DNA from 3 places in the Halomonas sp. SL1 genome. Region 2 is predicted to be linked to each of the others. Evidence: predicted binding sites of a transcription regulator. Region 2 holds the regulator's gene; each other region holds the start of a gene.

Region 1 (5,068 bases), on a different contig from region 2:
GCGGCAGCGCCCAGGAAATCCTGGCGGCCAACCCGGACATGCTGAAGTGGTTCACCGACGCGTCCACCGGCGAGGCGCTGTCGGTGATGGGCATCGTCAGCTCGCTGGCCTGGGGCCTCGGCTATTTCGGCCAGCCGCACATCCTGGCCCGCTTCGCCGCCATCCGCAGCGAGAAGGACATCCCCACCGCACGCCGCATCGCGGTGAGCTGGAGCGCCCTGGGCCTGCTCGGTGCCATGGCCGTGGGCCTGCTCGGGACCGTCTACATGGCGCGTGACCTGGGCGACGGCGAGACCATCTTCATGGTCATGGTCAACGCCATCTTCCACCCGGTGATCGCCGGCGTGCTGCTGGCCGCCATCCTGGCCGCGGTGATGTCCACCGCCGACTCCCAGCTGCTGGTGTCGTCCTCGGCGCTGACCGATGACTTCTACAAGGCCATCTTCCGCAAGGATGCCACCCAGGGCGAACTGGTGTGGGTGGGCCGCTTCGCGGTCATCGGTATCGCCGTCATCGCCTACCTGCTGGCGCTGAACCCCGACTCCACGGTGCTGGGACTGGTGTCCTACGCCTGGGCAGGCTTCGGTGCGGCCTTCGGCCCGGCGCTGATCATGTCGCTGTTCTGGCGCCGCATGAACACCTGGGGCGCGCTGGCCGGCATCGTCGTCGGCGGCGTCACCGTGGTAGCCTGGGCCCAGATCTCCGGCGGCATCTTCGATCTCTACGAGATCGTGCCCGGCGTGATCTTCGCCTACATCGCCATCGTGGTGGTGAGCCTGGTGACCGAGGCGCCGACCGACGACATCACCGCCGAGTTCGACAGCCTCGAGGAAGCCGCCTGATCGCGGCATCCGGACGAGAGAGCAAGCAAGAAGCCGCCTGCGGGCGGCTTCTTTCGTTTCGTCATCCCGTCGTCACGTCCCCGGGGCGGCGAGATCACCCCATCAGCCCCCTGCCCAACAGCGCCAGGGCGAACAGCGGCAGGGCCGCCCGGCTCCAGGTCGTGCCGGAGAATCGCCACAGCCCACCGACCGACATGGCCACCGGCCGCGCAAAGGCGCCACCCAGCGCCCAGATGCCCAGCAGCACCAGCACTGCCCGCCAGGGCCAGTCGAGCCCCTGCACCAGCGCGGGTTGATACAGCAACCATACCGACAGCCCCGCCGCCGTCAGCAGCGCGACCAGCGGCCTGTCGCCCGCCCCCAGCCTGGCGGGAAACCGCGTCTCGAAGCGCATGGCCATTCCCTCTCGCCGTCGCCTGTCTCACCGATCCAGTGAAGCCGAAAACCTCGAGATCGGCGAATCCGTGCAGGAAATGTGAAAGCTATACGCCCCCTGTACATCATAAGTCCCTGTCGGCAGGCGCTTTCGTTAAAGCAGGAGAAAACCGCCAGGGGTTTGATAGAAAAATCCTACAAGACATTTAGAAACAGTGTTTTTATACTGACCACATTCCATGCGATGACGCCGAATCGGTCGGCGTCGGCATCCAGGACGAACCAGGGAGGTTTCCCCATGAAGATGACCCGTCTGATCACCGCCACCGCCATTGCCGCCGCCGGCCTCGTCGGCGCCCAGTCCGCCATGGCCTACCAGGCCGGCGACATCTACGTGCGCGGCGGCATCGCCAAGTCCGAAGTCAACGACGACATCGGCTCCCTCAACGGCGACGATATCGACGTCTCCGACGAGCGCGGCTTCTCCTACGGCCTGGGCTATCAGTTCCACGACAAGTTCGGCGTCGAGCTCAACGGCACTCAGGACATCGAGCACGATGTGGCCATCGGCGGCACCAACGTCGGCTCCGTGGACCGCCGCCCGATCAACCTGATGCTCAACTACTACCCGCTGGGCGGCACCGGATCGCGCATCCAGCCCTACGCTGGTGCGGGCCTCAACTACACCGACTTCAACGACGTGACGGTTGCCGGCCTGGATGTCGATGACTCCTACGGCGCCGCCGCCCAGCTTGGCGTGGACTTCGCCCTGACCGACCACCTGCTGGTCGGCGCCTTCGCCAACTACGCCGATGTCAGCCCCGACATCGAGATCAACGGCCAGGATGCCGGCGACATCGACGTCGACCCGGTCACCGTCGGCGGCGGCTTCACCTACCGCTTCTGATCCGCGCCACGCCATGACCACCAAGACGCCGGGCCCCGTGCCCGGCGTCCTGTTTTGACGTGCATCAATTCAAGCCGCGAACCATTTTGCCTTGAGTCAAATCGGCGCCGCGGCGCACCCCGTAGACTGGAGCCCTCGCTTACCTTCACCGAGGAGCCAGCCTCATGCGCCGCACCCTGATTTCCACCCTGATCGTCGCCACCGGCCTCGCCGCCAGCAGCCAGGTGCTCGCCTACGGCGCCGGCGATATCTACACCCGCGTCGGCGTGGCCAAGGTCGCGCCCAAGAGCGATAACGGCGATCTCGCCAGCGGCACCTATGAGGTCGACGTTCAGGACGACAACGGCTTCGCCTTCACCCTGGGCTATCGCTTCACCGACAAACTGGGCATGGAGCTGCTGGCCGCCGAGCCCTTCGAGCACGACATTCAGCTCAACGGCGCCAACCTCGCCTCCACCAAGCACCTGCCGCCGACGCTGACCCTGCAGTACTATCCGCTGGGTGGCACCCAGGCGCGCGTGCAGCCCTATGCCGGCGTCGGCGTCAACTACACGCATTTCTCCGACGAGCACATCGACGGCGGCGATCTGGAGCTGGAAGACTCCTGGGGCGCGGCCGCCCAGCTGGGCGTCGACCTCCTGATCGACGAACACTGGGCCCTCAACGCCGCCGCCTGGTATCTCGACATCGACACCGATGCCGAGCTCGGCGGCACCGACATCGGCAACGTCGAGATCGACCCGCTGGTGGTGATGGGCGGCATCAGCTTCCGCTTCTGAGCCGCGTCGACATGCCATGCAAAAGGCCCGCCGAACGGCGGGCCTTTTGGCGTGCGAGCCGCGTGGCGAGTGTCGGCGCCGCTAGCGGGCGGTATGGCGCGACAGCCCCAGCGCCTTGAGCGTCTCGTCGTCGAGGCCGTGGATGGCTTCCACATCGGCCAGGCGGGCGTGATAGTCGGCACTCAGGAAGGGCTTCCCGGCCAGGAGGTGGTCGAGATACTCCCGCGCCGGCCGCAGCGCCTCGCCGGTGGTACCCGGCGCGGCCACATAGACCCAGGCCTCGATGGGGCCTTGCCCCGTGTGGATGGGCAGGCGCAGCCGATCGTAGTCGTGGGGGTAGCCCTCGAAGGGGTCCATGCACTCGATCTGCTCCGGGGCGAGCAGCTCGAACAGCGCTCCCTCGACCCGCTCACCGTCGGCGGGCACCACGTTGGCGTGGCTGATGCCGGCCACTCGCGAGGCCTTGTCGAAACGCAGGGCATGGTCGCGCAGCACCCCGGGCAGGGCACGCCGGGTCGTGCCGATCCGCGCCTCGATCCGGGCGGCGTTCATGTTGCTGCCGTAGGCGAAGTAATAGGGCATGGGCGACTCAGTTCTCGGTGACCAGCTGGTCGATCCGCTCCACCACCTTGCCCATCAGCACCCGCTGGCTGGCCTTCGCCCCTTCCTGGATCAGGTAGGCGTCCACGGCGGGGGCCACGTCGCAGCTCGCCGGCATCGGTGCGCGCGCCTCGACCAGCGCCTCGAGCCGGGCGATGAACACGAAGCGCAGCCACTGGGGCAGCGACATCGTGTCGATGCAGAACGGCTGGGAGCTGTTGAAGGCCTCCGGCGCGGGCTGCTCCATGCGCCACAGGTCGGACGCCTTCATGGTGGACTCGAGTTCGCGCAATGCCTGCTCGAGTTCCTGATGAACGGTCATGGGGAAATACCTCTGATCTGACTAGGGGACCATTATCCCGCGCCTGCACGATGCGGGCCACCCCCCGTCACGCCGGCGCGGCGGGCAGCACCTTGCGCAGGAAGTCCCGGGTTCGCGGGTCCTCGGGTGCCTGGAACAGCCGCGAGGGCGGGCCCTGCTCGACGATGCGCCCGCCCTCCATGAACACCACCCGATCGGCGACGTCCCGGGCGAAGGCCATCTCGTGGGTCACCACCAGCATGGTCTGGCGCTCGGCGGCCAGCTGCTTCATCAGCGCCAGCACCTCGTCGACCCACTCCGGGTCCAGCGACGAGGTCGGCTCGTCGAACAGGATCACCTCGGCCTGGGCGGCCATGGCGCGGCCGATGCCGACCCGCTGCTGCTGGCCGCCGGACAGCGAGGCCGGATAGGCGTCCGCCTTGTCGGCCAGGCCGATGCGCTCGAGGATCTCCCGAGCCCGGGCATGGGCCTTCGCCTTGGGCCAGCGATTGACCACGATCAGTCCCTCGGCGATGTTCTCCAGCGCCGTCTTGTTGGCGAACAGCGCGTAGTTCTGGAACACGAAGGCGGTACGCCGTCTTGCAGACAGGATGTCGGCGCGGCTGGCCCGGGTCACGTCGACCTCCAGGTCGCCCAGGGTCAGCCGGCCGGCGTCGGGCCGCTCCAGGAAGTTGAGGCAGCGCAGCAGGGTCGACTTGCCGGTGCCCGACGGGCCGATCACCACGATGATCTCGCCCCGCTCGATCTCCAGATCGATGCCGTCCAGCACTATGCTGTCGCCGAAGCGCTTGACGAGTTGGTTGACCTTGATCATCGGCGATAGGCCTCGTTGAGTCGGCGTTCCAGGCGCCGCTGGCACCAGGCCAGCAGCTCGACGATGGCCCAGTAGATCATCGCCACGGTGATGAAGGCCTCGAAATAGAGGAAGCTGCCCGCCGCCTCCTTCTGAGTGGCCCCCATCAGCTCGGTGACGCCGAGAGTGAATGCCAGGGAGGTGGCCTTGATCATGTCGATGAAATAGTTCATCAGCGTCGGCACGGCCACCCGGGTGGCCTGGGGCAGCACGATCCGCCGCATCAGCTGGCCGTTGGTCATGCCGATGGACAGCGCCGCCTCGGTCTGGCTGCGGTCCACGCCGACGATGGCGGCGCGGATCGATTCCGCCATGTAGGCCGAGAAGTGCAGCGTCAGCCCCATGATGGTGGCGGTGATGCCATCGATCTGGGTCAGGAAAGCCAGCACC
Region 2 (5,068 bases):
GCGCCCTGGCCGCCGGGCTCGGCACCCTGGTCGGGCTGGCCCCCGGGGTGCGCCTGGCGCTGCAGGTGCTGGCCGCGACGATGCTGATCCTGATGGCGCTCTACATCGCCGACTGGTGGAAGGGGCTGTTGAGGCTGGAGGCCCTCGGCAAGCGCCTGTGGCGCCGCCTGGAGCCCCTCGGACGGCGACTGATGCCGGTCGTGACGGTGCCCCAGGCGATGGCCCTGGGCGCCGTCTGGGGCTGGCTGCCCTGCGGACTGGTCTACTCGATGCTGACCTGGAGCCTGGCCAGCGCCGATCCGCTGCGCGGCGCGGCGCTGATGGGCGCCTTCGGACTCGGCACCCTGCCGGCGCTGCTGGCCACCGGCCTGGCCGCGCGTCGGCTGGGCGGCCTGATCCGCCACCCGGCCACCCGCACCCTGGCGGCACTGACGATCATCGGCTTCGCCCTGTGGCAGCTGTGGGGGCTGTGGCCGGGCGCGATGCCCCACGAGGCCGGCCACGCCGGGCAGCACTGAACCGCTTTCGCCGTCGCGCTTGACCCAGCGCAACACCGCCCGCTTCCGCGACCGCTAGCCTGATGGCATGCACTCCCGGAATCCTGCCATGCCCGTCACCGCTCCTTCCGACTTCGGCGCCGACGACTACGCCGCGGCGCTGGCCGCCAGCAACGCCGACGCCCGTCCCCTGTCGCTGCATCTGCGCCTGCCGCTGCGCCACGATGGCGACGCGCGCGTCGATCACGCCAAGGGCATGGACCCGTTCGAAGTCGACCTGGCCCGACTGGATCGCGAGATGGTGCTGGTGCGACGCTGCCTCGCCCCCGATCGACGGATCGAGGCCCTGCACTGGGGCGGCAGCCTGCCCCCCTGGCTGAGCCTGTCGCGGATGAGCGGGCTGGTCGATCGGCTGGCCTCGCGCTTTCCCTTCGAATCGGGACATTGGCGCGACTTCACCGTCGAACTCGATCCCCGTGCCACGGATCTTCTCACCCTGCGCCATCTGGAGGCACTGGGCTTCAACCGCCTGAAGCTGGTCATGCGCCTGCCGAGGGCCGACCGCCCGGAAGCCCTGACGCGGCTGCAGTCACGCATCGAGCCGCTGCTCGACGAGAGCGTCCGCATGGGCTGGCACTCGCTGAACCTGGTGCTGATCGTGCCGCCGGCGACGCCCGAGCAGGAGGCCGCCGCGGCGCTCGCCACGCTGATGACCATGACGCCGCCACGCCTCTCGCTGCGCCCGGACCCCGCTTGGCAGGAGGGCGAGTCGACGCTGCCGGCGACGCTGCTGGCTCGGATCGAGGACCGCCTGGCCGGAAACGGCTATCGGTCGCTGGGAGGCGGGTTCTACGCCCGCCACGGCGCCGCGCTGGAGGACGCCAGGGCGCAGACGCGACGCGAGCAGGCCCGCGACCGGCTGGGGCTTGGCCCCGGTGCCATCTCGCGGCTGCCCGACGCCGTGGCCTGCAACGCCGGCTCGGCCGAGGACTATGCCGCGGCGCTGGATGAGGGGCGACTGGCCACCGCATCGGGGCACTGGTCGCGCTGCCGCCGTTCGGGCGCGGGACACGGCTAAGGGATGCTATGCCCGGGCGGGTGCTATCCGCCATAATGGGGAAGGCAAGCCCCGATCAAGGAGGACAGCATGCCCGATATCGCAGCCGGCAGGCGCCGCTCACTGCTGCACGAGACCCGCTGCCGGACCTGCAGCCTGAGTTCCCTGTGCCTGCCCCTGGCCCTCGAACTCGAGGACATCGATCAGTTCGATGCCATCATCCGCCGCCGTCCGCCGCTCAAGAAGGGCGAGTCGCTGTTCCGTCAGGGCAGCCCCTTCACCAGCGTCTATGCGGTTCGCTCCGGCAGCCTCAAGCAGATCACCAGCGAAGGCGGCGGCATGGATCAGCTGACCAACTTCTATCTGCCCAGCGAACTGGTGGGGCTGGACGGCATCGACGAGTCGACCTATCCCGGCTCGGTCATCGCGCTCGAGACCACCACCGTGTGCGAGATCCCCTTCGATCGCCTGGATGCCCTGTCGGAAAGCCTGCCGGAGCTGCGCGCCCAGCTCTACCGCAGCATGAGCAAGGAAATGCGCGACGACCGCCGCATGATGCGCCTGCTGTCGCGCAAGACCGCCGACCAGCGGCTGGCCACCTTCTTCGCCAGCCTCTCCGACCGCTTCCGGCGCCGCGGCTACTCCGCCTACAGCTTCCGGCTCTCCATGTCCCGGGCCGACATCGGCAACTACCTGGGGCTGGCCGTGGAAACCGTCAGCCGCATCCTGGGCCGCTTCCAGCAGCAGGGCCTGGTGGCCGTCTCCGGCCGCGAGGTGAACATCCTCGACCTGGACGCCCTGGCCGAGCTGGCCGAGGAAGAGGGCTGCCGCTGACAGCGCCAAGCGCCAAGCGCCAAGCGCCAAGCGCCAAGCGCCAAGCGCGGCAGGATGATGTCATGGCCATTCCTGACGTCAACGAAGAAACCCACAGGACTCGACGTCCCGTGGGTTTCTCATTGGCTTCCTCGACATCTGCCGCCCGTTACTGAGCAGCCGGGCGCTTGCCGCTAGGCGCTACTCACTCGTTATGCAGATCGATGCGGTCGGCCTGCATCTTCGCCTGCTTGTCCTCCAGCCCGGCGAAGTCGAACAGCTCGCGGTCGGCCAGCTGCGAGGGGGCGACGTTGGTGACCGCCTTGAACATGCTTTCCAGACGGCCGGGATGCTTGGCCTCCCACTCGGCCAGCATTTCCTTGACCACTTGGCGCTGCAGGTTGGGCTGCGAGCCGCACAGGTTGCAGGGGATGATCGGGAAGGCCATGCGCTCCGAGAACTCGGCGATGTCGGCCTCGCGGCAGTAGGCCAGCGGGCGGATGACGATGTTCTTGCCGTCGTCGGAGAGCAGCTTGGGCGGCATCGACTTGAGGCTGCCGCCGAAGAACATGTTGAGGAACAGCGTCTCGAGGATGTCCTCGCGATGATGACCGAGCGCGATCTTGGTGGCACCGATCTCCTCGGCATAGCCATAGAGGGAGCCGCGGCGCAGCCGCGAGCACAGCGCGCAGGTGGTCTTGCCTTCCGGGGTCTTCTCCTTGACCACCGAGTAGGTGTCGCGCTCGAGGATATGGTAATCGACGCCGAGCCCGTCCAGGTACTCGGGCAGCACATGCTCGGGGAAGCCGGGCTGCTTCTGGTCGAGGTTCACCGCCACCAGCGAGAAGTTCACCGGCGCGTTGCGCTGCAGATTCCGCAGGATCTCCAGCATGGTGTAGCTGTCCTTGCCGCCGGACAGGCACACCATCACCTTGTCACCCTCGCGGATCATGTCGAAGTCGATGATGGCGTTGCCGACCTGGCGCCGCAGCCGCTTCTGCAGCTTGTTGAACTCGCGCTTGGCCTTGGCGTCGGGCGCCTCGGCGGACAGGGTCGACGGCTCGGCCGAAGCGGCCTCATCGGCGGGACGGGGATCGAAGGTCACGGCATCTTGCATGGTCGGGGCGCTGCCAGGGCAATCGGGGAAAGGGAAAGGGCGCCTATCCTACCACCCTGCCGCCAGGCTGGCGACGTGGCGCGCGTTCAGCCGCTGCGGCGCTCGAGCAGCGCGTCGCGGTCCAGCCGCAGGTGCATCAGGGCCGTGGTCACGGCGGTGCCCAGCACGCTGTGGCGCCCCATCAGCGGCACCTCGAGCTGCGCGGCGACCCGCTCGAAGGCCGGTGCCACCTCGAGCCGCGAATGATGATGGTAACGCTGGTAACGCTGGACCAGGTCGATGCCGGCATTGGGCAGGTCGAAGCCGAATCGGGCGCGCAGCGGGCGGTTCAGCAACGCCAGGTCGCGATCCAGCCGCCAGCCGACCAGCGGGCGATTGCCGACGAAGTCGAGCAGCCGCGCCAGGGCCTGGTCGAGCGTCACGCCGTCGTCGAGATCGATGCCGCGCAGGCCGTGACGCCGCAGCACCTCGGCGTCCACGCCTTCCGGGCGCGTCAGCCGCAGCTCCAGCGACTCGCTGGTCAGCACCCGATCGCCGCGCAGGCGCACCGCGGCGATCGCCAGCGGCTCGGCGCTGCGCACGTCGCCGCCGGTCGACTGCACGGCCAGCGCCACCAGCTCCTCCCCCGTATAGGGGCGGAACAGCCAGCCATACTGGCCATGGGCGTGGCGGTGGCGGTCGACCAGGCGGCGCAGGGTCTTGAGCATGTCGATGTCCTTGTCGTGTCGAGAGGCGGCGGCCGGCCACCTCAGGTGTATTCGAGGTGATAACGATGGGAAATCCGCTGCTTGAAGTCCTTGACGATGTGCAGCGCCTCGCGCAGCAGGTCACGCTCCAGCGACGACAGCGACTGGACCACGACCCGGTCCGGCTCGCCGCTCTCGTCGCCGCCGTCGCCCTCCAGCCGCGCCAGCTGCTGCTCGAGGCGCAGCTGGGTGAACAGCGACAGCGCCTCCCCCAGGTCTTCGGCGAAGCGCTCCTCGAGCCGCCCGTCGGCGGCCAGGGCATCGAGGCGATCCAGGGTGCCGGTGGCGAGGATGCCGCGCTCCAGCGCCATGACCCGCACGCCATGCACGATGGGAAAGATGCCGCCCTTCTTGATGTCGATGCCGTGCTGGGGCTTCTTCAGCGAGCCGAACAGGGTCAGCGGCGTGGAGAAGCGCATCACCGGCCGGGCGAAGTAGGAGAGCAGCAGCTCGTCACGGGAGGCCGCCTCGAACAGCGTCTCCCTCACCCGCTCGAGCAGTGCCGGATTGCCGGCCACCGCATGAGCGTCGAGCATGATCGCCAGCTTCATCAGGCTGTCGCCGTCGCGAGCCTCGACCCAGCGCGCGATGCGCGCCTTCCACTGGCGCTCGGTGCCCACCCAGTCCGGGTTGGAGACCATGATGTTGCCGGGGCAGCGCGGGTAGCCGAGCGAGACCAGGGTCTCGGTGAACTCGGCCATGCGCTCCATGCAGTCCGGCCACGCCAGGTCGTCGTCGAGGATCAGGCCGTTGTCCTGGTCGGTCTTGAGCATCTGCTCGCCGCGCCCCTCGCTGCCCATCACCATCAGGCAGCTGTCGCGCCTCAGGGACTCGGGCA
Region 3 (5,068 bases), on a different contig from region 2:
CCGTGGTGGCCGCCTCACCGGGCGGGCTCGGCGGACTGCGCGGCCTGGCATTGATCCGCCAGCTGCTCGGCAACATCGGCGTCACGGTACTGCCGGACCAACTCGCCGTGGCCGGTGCCGGAGATGCCTTCGACGAAGAGGGACGGCTGGTCCAGGAAGGCCAGCGCAAGAGCCTCGACGGCATCTGCCGCCGGCTGGTCGAGGATCTGGAGCGCCTGCACGGCTGATCTCGGCGATGCGGCGCCCTCAGCGGGCGCCGTCGTCAGCCAGGGTCCAGGCCACCAGCCGCACCACCAGCGGCCGCACGCTCAGCACGCCGATGAAGGCCACCGGCACGGCCCGCACGTAGGCCTGAGCCACCGCCGCGGGATAGCCGGCGTCGACGCCGCCGTTCACCGCGGTGATCACCAGGCTCATCAGCAGCGTCATCAGCGCGGACATGTAGAAGGCGAAGACCACGGGCGCGAAGCGGGTCGGCACGCCACGGCGGCGTGTCGCGCCGGCGGCGTCCTGCGTAGGGCGTGAAGGCATGGTGCTGTCCTCTGTCGGTGAATCGAACGCCTTCAGCCTAGGGAAGGACAGGGGGCATCAGTAGACGCCCCGGCCTTGGTTCACTATAAAGCTTTATTGACGAATCAATGCCTGCATTACGAGATATACCCAATGGATACCCTGCGCGCCATCGAGAGCTTCGTGAAGGCCGTCGAGGCCGGCAGCATTGCCGGTGGTGCCCGGCGCCTCGGCATCAGCCCGGCCGCGGCCAGCCAGGCCATCGCGCGGCTCGAGGCCACGGTGGGCACTCGGCTGCTGGCCCGCACCACCCGCCGCATGTCGCTGACCGACAGCGGGGAGCTCTACTACCAGCACGTGCGACACGTGGCCCGCGATCTGGAGCGCGCCCACGGTGCCGTCTCCACGCTGCAGGCCGAGCCGCGCGGGCGGCTGCGGATCACCTCCACCGCCGCCTTCGGCCGCCACGTGCTGGCACCGCTGATGCCAGGCTTCAACGCCCGCTATCCACATCTGGCCCCGGAGCTGCTCACCACCGACCGCCGCGTGGACCACATCCACGAGGACGTGGACGTCAGCATTCGCTTCACGCCACAGCTCGAGGAGGGACTGGTGGCGCGGCGCATCGCCTCCATCCCCTTCCTGTTCTGCGCCTCGCCGGAGTACCTGGCCCGCGCCGGACATCCGCAGAGCCCAGAGGCGCTGCGCGACCACGATTGCCTGGTGTTTCGCTTTCCCACCGACGGCCGCTTCCTGAGCTGGGGCTTCATTCGTGACGGGATACGCTTCGAGGCGGACTTCCGGGCCGCCCTGATCAGCGACGATATCGACGTGCTGGCGAGCATGGCACTGGCCGGCGGCGGCATCACACGGCTGGCGGACTTCATCGCCGCCCCGCACATCGCGGCGGGGCGCCTGGTGCCGCTGTTCGTGGACGTGGAGGAAGGGGACGGCAGCGACACCCGCGCGGTGTCGGAGCCGATGGATATCTATCTGTGCGTCGACGACCGGCTGGCGCTGACGCCCAAGGTCTACGCCTTCATGGACTATCTGGTCGAGCATCTGCCGGCGGCCTGGCGACCGCGCTGACGGGCGCCCGGCGGCGGCTCACCGCCGCCCCTGACGGCGCAGGCGGCGGCGCACCCCGTGGCGATAGGCCACGGCGAGCGCCGGATTGATCAGCGGCAGGCCGATCAGCCACGCCAGCGGGCGCAGCCGCGGCACCCGGCGCATCAGCAGGAGGTAGGCGTCGAGACCGTCACACAGCCGGCCGTGCTCGTCCTCGACGTGAAGGGAATGCAGGGCATCATTCGGATCGATGCCGCGTTCGCGCAGGCGCGCCTGGTTGGCGGTGACGTCGACCCATTCCACTGCCGACGCCTCGCCGGCCATTCGCTCGTAGCGGCGCCGATCGCGGCGACATGTCGGGCAGACCGCATCGTAGTAGACCCTTAGCGTCGGTTCCTCTGGCATGGCAACCTCATCGTGAGACGCGCGCGGTGGGTCAGGCGGTCGCGGACGCCGGGGTCCGGGTCGCCAGGAACTCGCCCTTGCCCACCGGCACCAGGCTGGTGGTGAAGTCATCGTCCGCCTCCACCAGATCGATGAACGGCGCCAGCTCGTCGGCGTGGGAGGTGGCGTTGTCCACCACCAGCAGCCCGCCCGGCGCCAGGGTCTCGCGCACCACGGGCCACCAGTCGACGTAGCGCTCGCGGTCGGCATCGAGGAACACCAGGTCCCGCGAGGCCGGGGCCTCGCGGTCGAGCACCCGGCCGGCCTCGGCATGCAGCGATTCGATCACGTCCGCCAGCCCGGCCCGGGCGAAGTGTTCGCCGGCCATGCTCCAGCGTCCGGCGGCCCACTCCACCGTGGTGACCCGGCCGCCGAGCGCCCGGGCCGCCTCGGCCAGCCACAGGGTGGAGTAGCCGTTGGAGGTACCGATCTCGAGGATACGCCGCGCCCCGGTCGCCCGGACCAGCACGGCGAGGAACTCGCCGGTATCGCGGGTGATGTTGCGCAGTCGCTCGTCCGGCGTCGTGACGCTCCGGTCGTGGTGCTCGCCGAGACTCTCCAGCTCGGCCAGCAGGGCCCCGAAGGGCGTGGCGTGTTCCATGGCCATATCCTCTGGCATGTCGTCTCGTGATCGTCGTGCTCGCGGCTGGCGGCCCTCAGACGCCGATCTTGTCCTCGTACTCCTTGTCGGCATGACGATGCAGCGTCGAGTCGTCATCGCAGCTCGGCGACTGCAGGAAGGTCTCGGTGACGTCGAGATGGCCGAGGCTCTGGATGGTGCGGCGTCCCAGCAGCACCGGATAGTTCATGTCGCTGCGGTCCTCGAGGCTGAACTGCTCCTCGAAGCGTTCGTCGCCCATGCAGATCGTCATCAGCACCACCGGGCGGTGATCCCGGCCGCCGGCACCGACCACGGTAAGGTCGCGATAGAGCTGACGCTCGAATTCGTGGCTGACGATCTCGCCGCTCTCCTCGTCCTCGACCTCGACCTCAAAGCGCACCCAGTCCTCGCCGTCGCGCTCGAACTCCTCGATGTCCTCCGCCTGCATGGAGGACGTCAGGGCGCCGCTGTCGAGCTTGGCCTTCACTTCCACGCCCCAGCTCGGGTCGATCAGGGTCTTCTCCACCCAGCCGTAGACTTCCGGCGCCTCGGCATCACTGGCCAGGGCGGTGCCGGACAGCAGGCCGGCCCCCAGCAGGGGCATCAGGGCTCGCGACAGGGACTTGTGCATGTTCTCTCCTTCGAATCATACGGTTGAGGACGGTGCCGGCGCAGGCCGGGCAGCATCGAGTGTCATCTGACACGTCCTCGGCGTCCAGGGTTCCGTCGGGCCATGGCATCGCGCCCGCCGGCCCGAGAGGCACCGGCGGGCGCCGCCGTCATGATGAGATGTCGAGCCGGCGGCGATGCGCCTCCTTGACCTTGGGCAGGGTCAGCTCCAGCACCCCGTCGCGGAAGCTCGCCCCGGCCTTGTCGGCGTCGATGTCGCAGGGCAGTTCCACGGTGCGCAGCACGCTGCCGCGGGAGATCTCGCAGCGATAGTACTCACCCTCCTCCTTCGTGCCGCTCTCCTTGCGGCTCTCGCCCTTGATGGTGACCGTGCGGTCGGTCACCGAGACGTCGAGATCCTCGCGAGCGAACCCGGGAACCTCGGCGCGCACCACCACCTCGGCGTCCTTGTCGAGGATATCGACCCGCGGCATCCGCGGCTCCAGACGATCCCAGCGCAGCGGATGCATCCAGTCCCGCGCCAGCAGGCCATCGAACAGGCGATCCAGCTCGCGGAACGGGCTGGCGGGACGCGACTCGGGGACCCGGGCTTCCGGCTCATCGGCCCCGGTGGCCGGGCGGGAGGAAGCGGCTTGTTGAAATGTCTTGTCGGCCATGATGTGGCACCTCGATACCGTCGATACGCAGAAGAATGCGCGGCGAGGCCTTGGCAGCCATCCTCGATCCCTCAGCTGCCCTCGATCCCTCCATGCGCTCGATCCATCGCCCGTCGTCCTCGCCGGCAGGGAGACGACCGCGCTTGCCGGTCGCATCATCAAGCGTAGGCGAGCGATCACTCACCACGATGACGCCGATCAACGTTTGTGTCGGTTCCTGTCCCGCAACCGCGGGCGTGGCGGCTAGCCTTAGGGGAAAGGGCCAACGACGGGAGACGCGGCATGGTGCTGGAACACGAACTCGGCCGGCATCGCCTGTTCAACGGACTGCAGACGGTGCTGATCCTGGGCGGCCTGACGCTGACGCTGTCCCTGCCCGGCTACCTGCTGGCGGGACCGGGCGGCGTGCTGATGAGCCTCTCGGCGGTGATCGTGACGGCCGTGATGATGAGCTGGATGCCGGCCCGGATGATCCTGGCCCGGGCCGGCGCCGAGCGGCTGCCGCCGTCCCGGGCGCCGGAGGTGCATGCGCTGCTCCGGCATCTCTACGCCGGCGCCGGCCTGACGATCGCGCCGCAGCTCTACTATGCGCCCTCGGCGGAGATCAACGCCTTCGCCGTGGGCGGCCCCCACGACGGCGGCATCGCGGTCACCGACGGCCTGCTGCGCTCGTTGACGCGGCGGGAGCTGGGCGGGGTGCTGGCCCATGAAGTGAGCCATCTGCGGCGCGGCGACACCCGGGTGATGTCGATCGCCACGGCCATGACCCGCATGACGCTGTGGCTGACCACGGCCGTGCAGCTGGCGATCCTGATCAGCCTGCCGATGATGCTGTCCGGCGAGGGCTCCCTGCCCTGGCTCACCCTGCTGACGATCGCCGTGGCGCCGACGCTCAGCGTGCTGCTATCACTGGCGCTGTCGCGCAATCGCGAATACACCGCCGACATGGAGGCCGTGGCGCTCACCGGCGATCCGGCGGGTCTCGCCTCGGCGCTGGTGGTACTGGAGCGTCAGCGCAGCGGCTGGCTGGCAAGCCTGTTCGGGCGTCGCCCGCCGCTGGAGATCGCCTGGCTGCGCACTCATCCGTCCACCGCGGCACGCATCCACCGGCTGGCCGAGATCGACGACGCGCCACATGCCCCGTTCGGCGATACCGACG

Evidence for each region. Region 2 encodes FNR, which switches genes on or off when oxygen is low (the NO sensors DNR and NnrR bind a similar motif). Its sites were predicted from a motif close to TTGATNTANATCAA; they were not measured.
Region 1: C9J49_RS15815 (OmpW family protein) is a predicted target of FNR. The motif match lies at 2,179-2,192, and genes of this name have one in related genera.
Region 3: C9J49_RS00175 (Hsp20/alpha crystallin family protein) is a predicted target of FNR. The motif match lies at 4,098-4,111, and genes of this name have one in related genera.

The regions. Positions count from the first base shown of each region.
Region 1 covers NZ_PYUQ02000026.1:19,495-24,562, reverse strand. The annotation lists gene putP (sodium/proline symporter PutP) at 1-842, shown strand, start outside; gene C9J49_RS15825 (hypothetical protein) at 937-1,242, opposite strand; gene C9J49_RS15820 (OmpW family protein) at 1,516-2,124, shown strand; gene C9J49_RS15815 (OmpW family protein) at 2,289-2,903, shown strand; gene C9J49_RS15810 (gamma-glutamylcyclotransferase family protein) at 2,985-3,485, opposite strand; gene C9J49_RS15805 (YqcC family protein) at 3,493-3,825, opposite strand; gene C9J49_RS15800 (amino acid ABC transporter ATP-binding protein) at 3,893-4,639, opposite strand; gene C9J49_RS15795 (amino acid ABC transporter permease) at 4,636-5,068, opposite strand, start outside.
Region 2 covers NZ_PYUQ02000010.1:48,266-53,333, forward strand. The annotation lists gene C9J49_RS03955 (sulfite exporter TauE/SafE family protein) at 1-518, shown strand, start outside; gene C9J49_RS03960 (hypothetical protein) at 607-1,575, shown strand; gene fnr (fumarate/nitrate reduction transcriptional regulator Fnr) at 1,645-2,388, shown strand; gene ttcA (tRNA 2-thiocytidine(32) synthetase TtcA) at 2,573-3,484, opposite strand; gene C9J49_RS03975 (DNA polymerase III subunit epsilon) at 3,571-4,191, opposite strand; gene C9J49_RS03980 (putative nucleotidyltransferase substrate binding domain-containing protein) at 4,233-5,068, opposite strand, start outside.
Region 3 covers NZ_PYUQ02000001.1:34,219-39,286, reverse strand. The annotation lists gene C9J49_RS00205 (NADPH-dependent FMN reductase) at 1-227, shown strand, start outside; gene C9J49_RS00200 (DUF2798 domain-containing protein) at 247-531, opposite strand; gene C9J49_RS00195 (LysR family transcriptional regulator) at 664-1,599, shown strand; gene C9J49_RS00190 (thiol-disulfide oxidoreductase DCC family protein) at 1,618-1,983, opposite strand; gene C9J49_RS00185 (O-methyltransferase) at 2,015-2,641, opposite strand; gene C9J49_RS00180 (ATP-dependent zinc protease) at 2,679-3,254, opposite strand; gene C9J49_RS00175 (Hsp20/alpha crystallin family protein) at 3,403-3,909, opposite strand; gene C9J49_RS00170 (zinc metalloprotease HtpX) at 4,192-5,068, shown strand, end outside.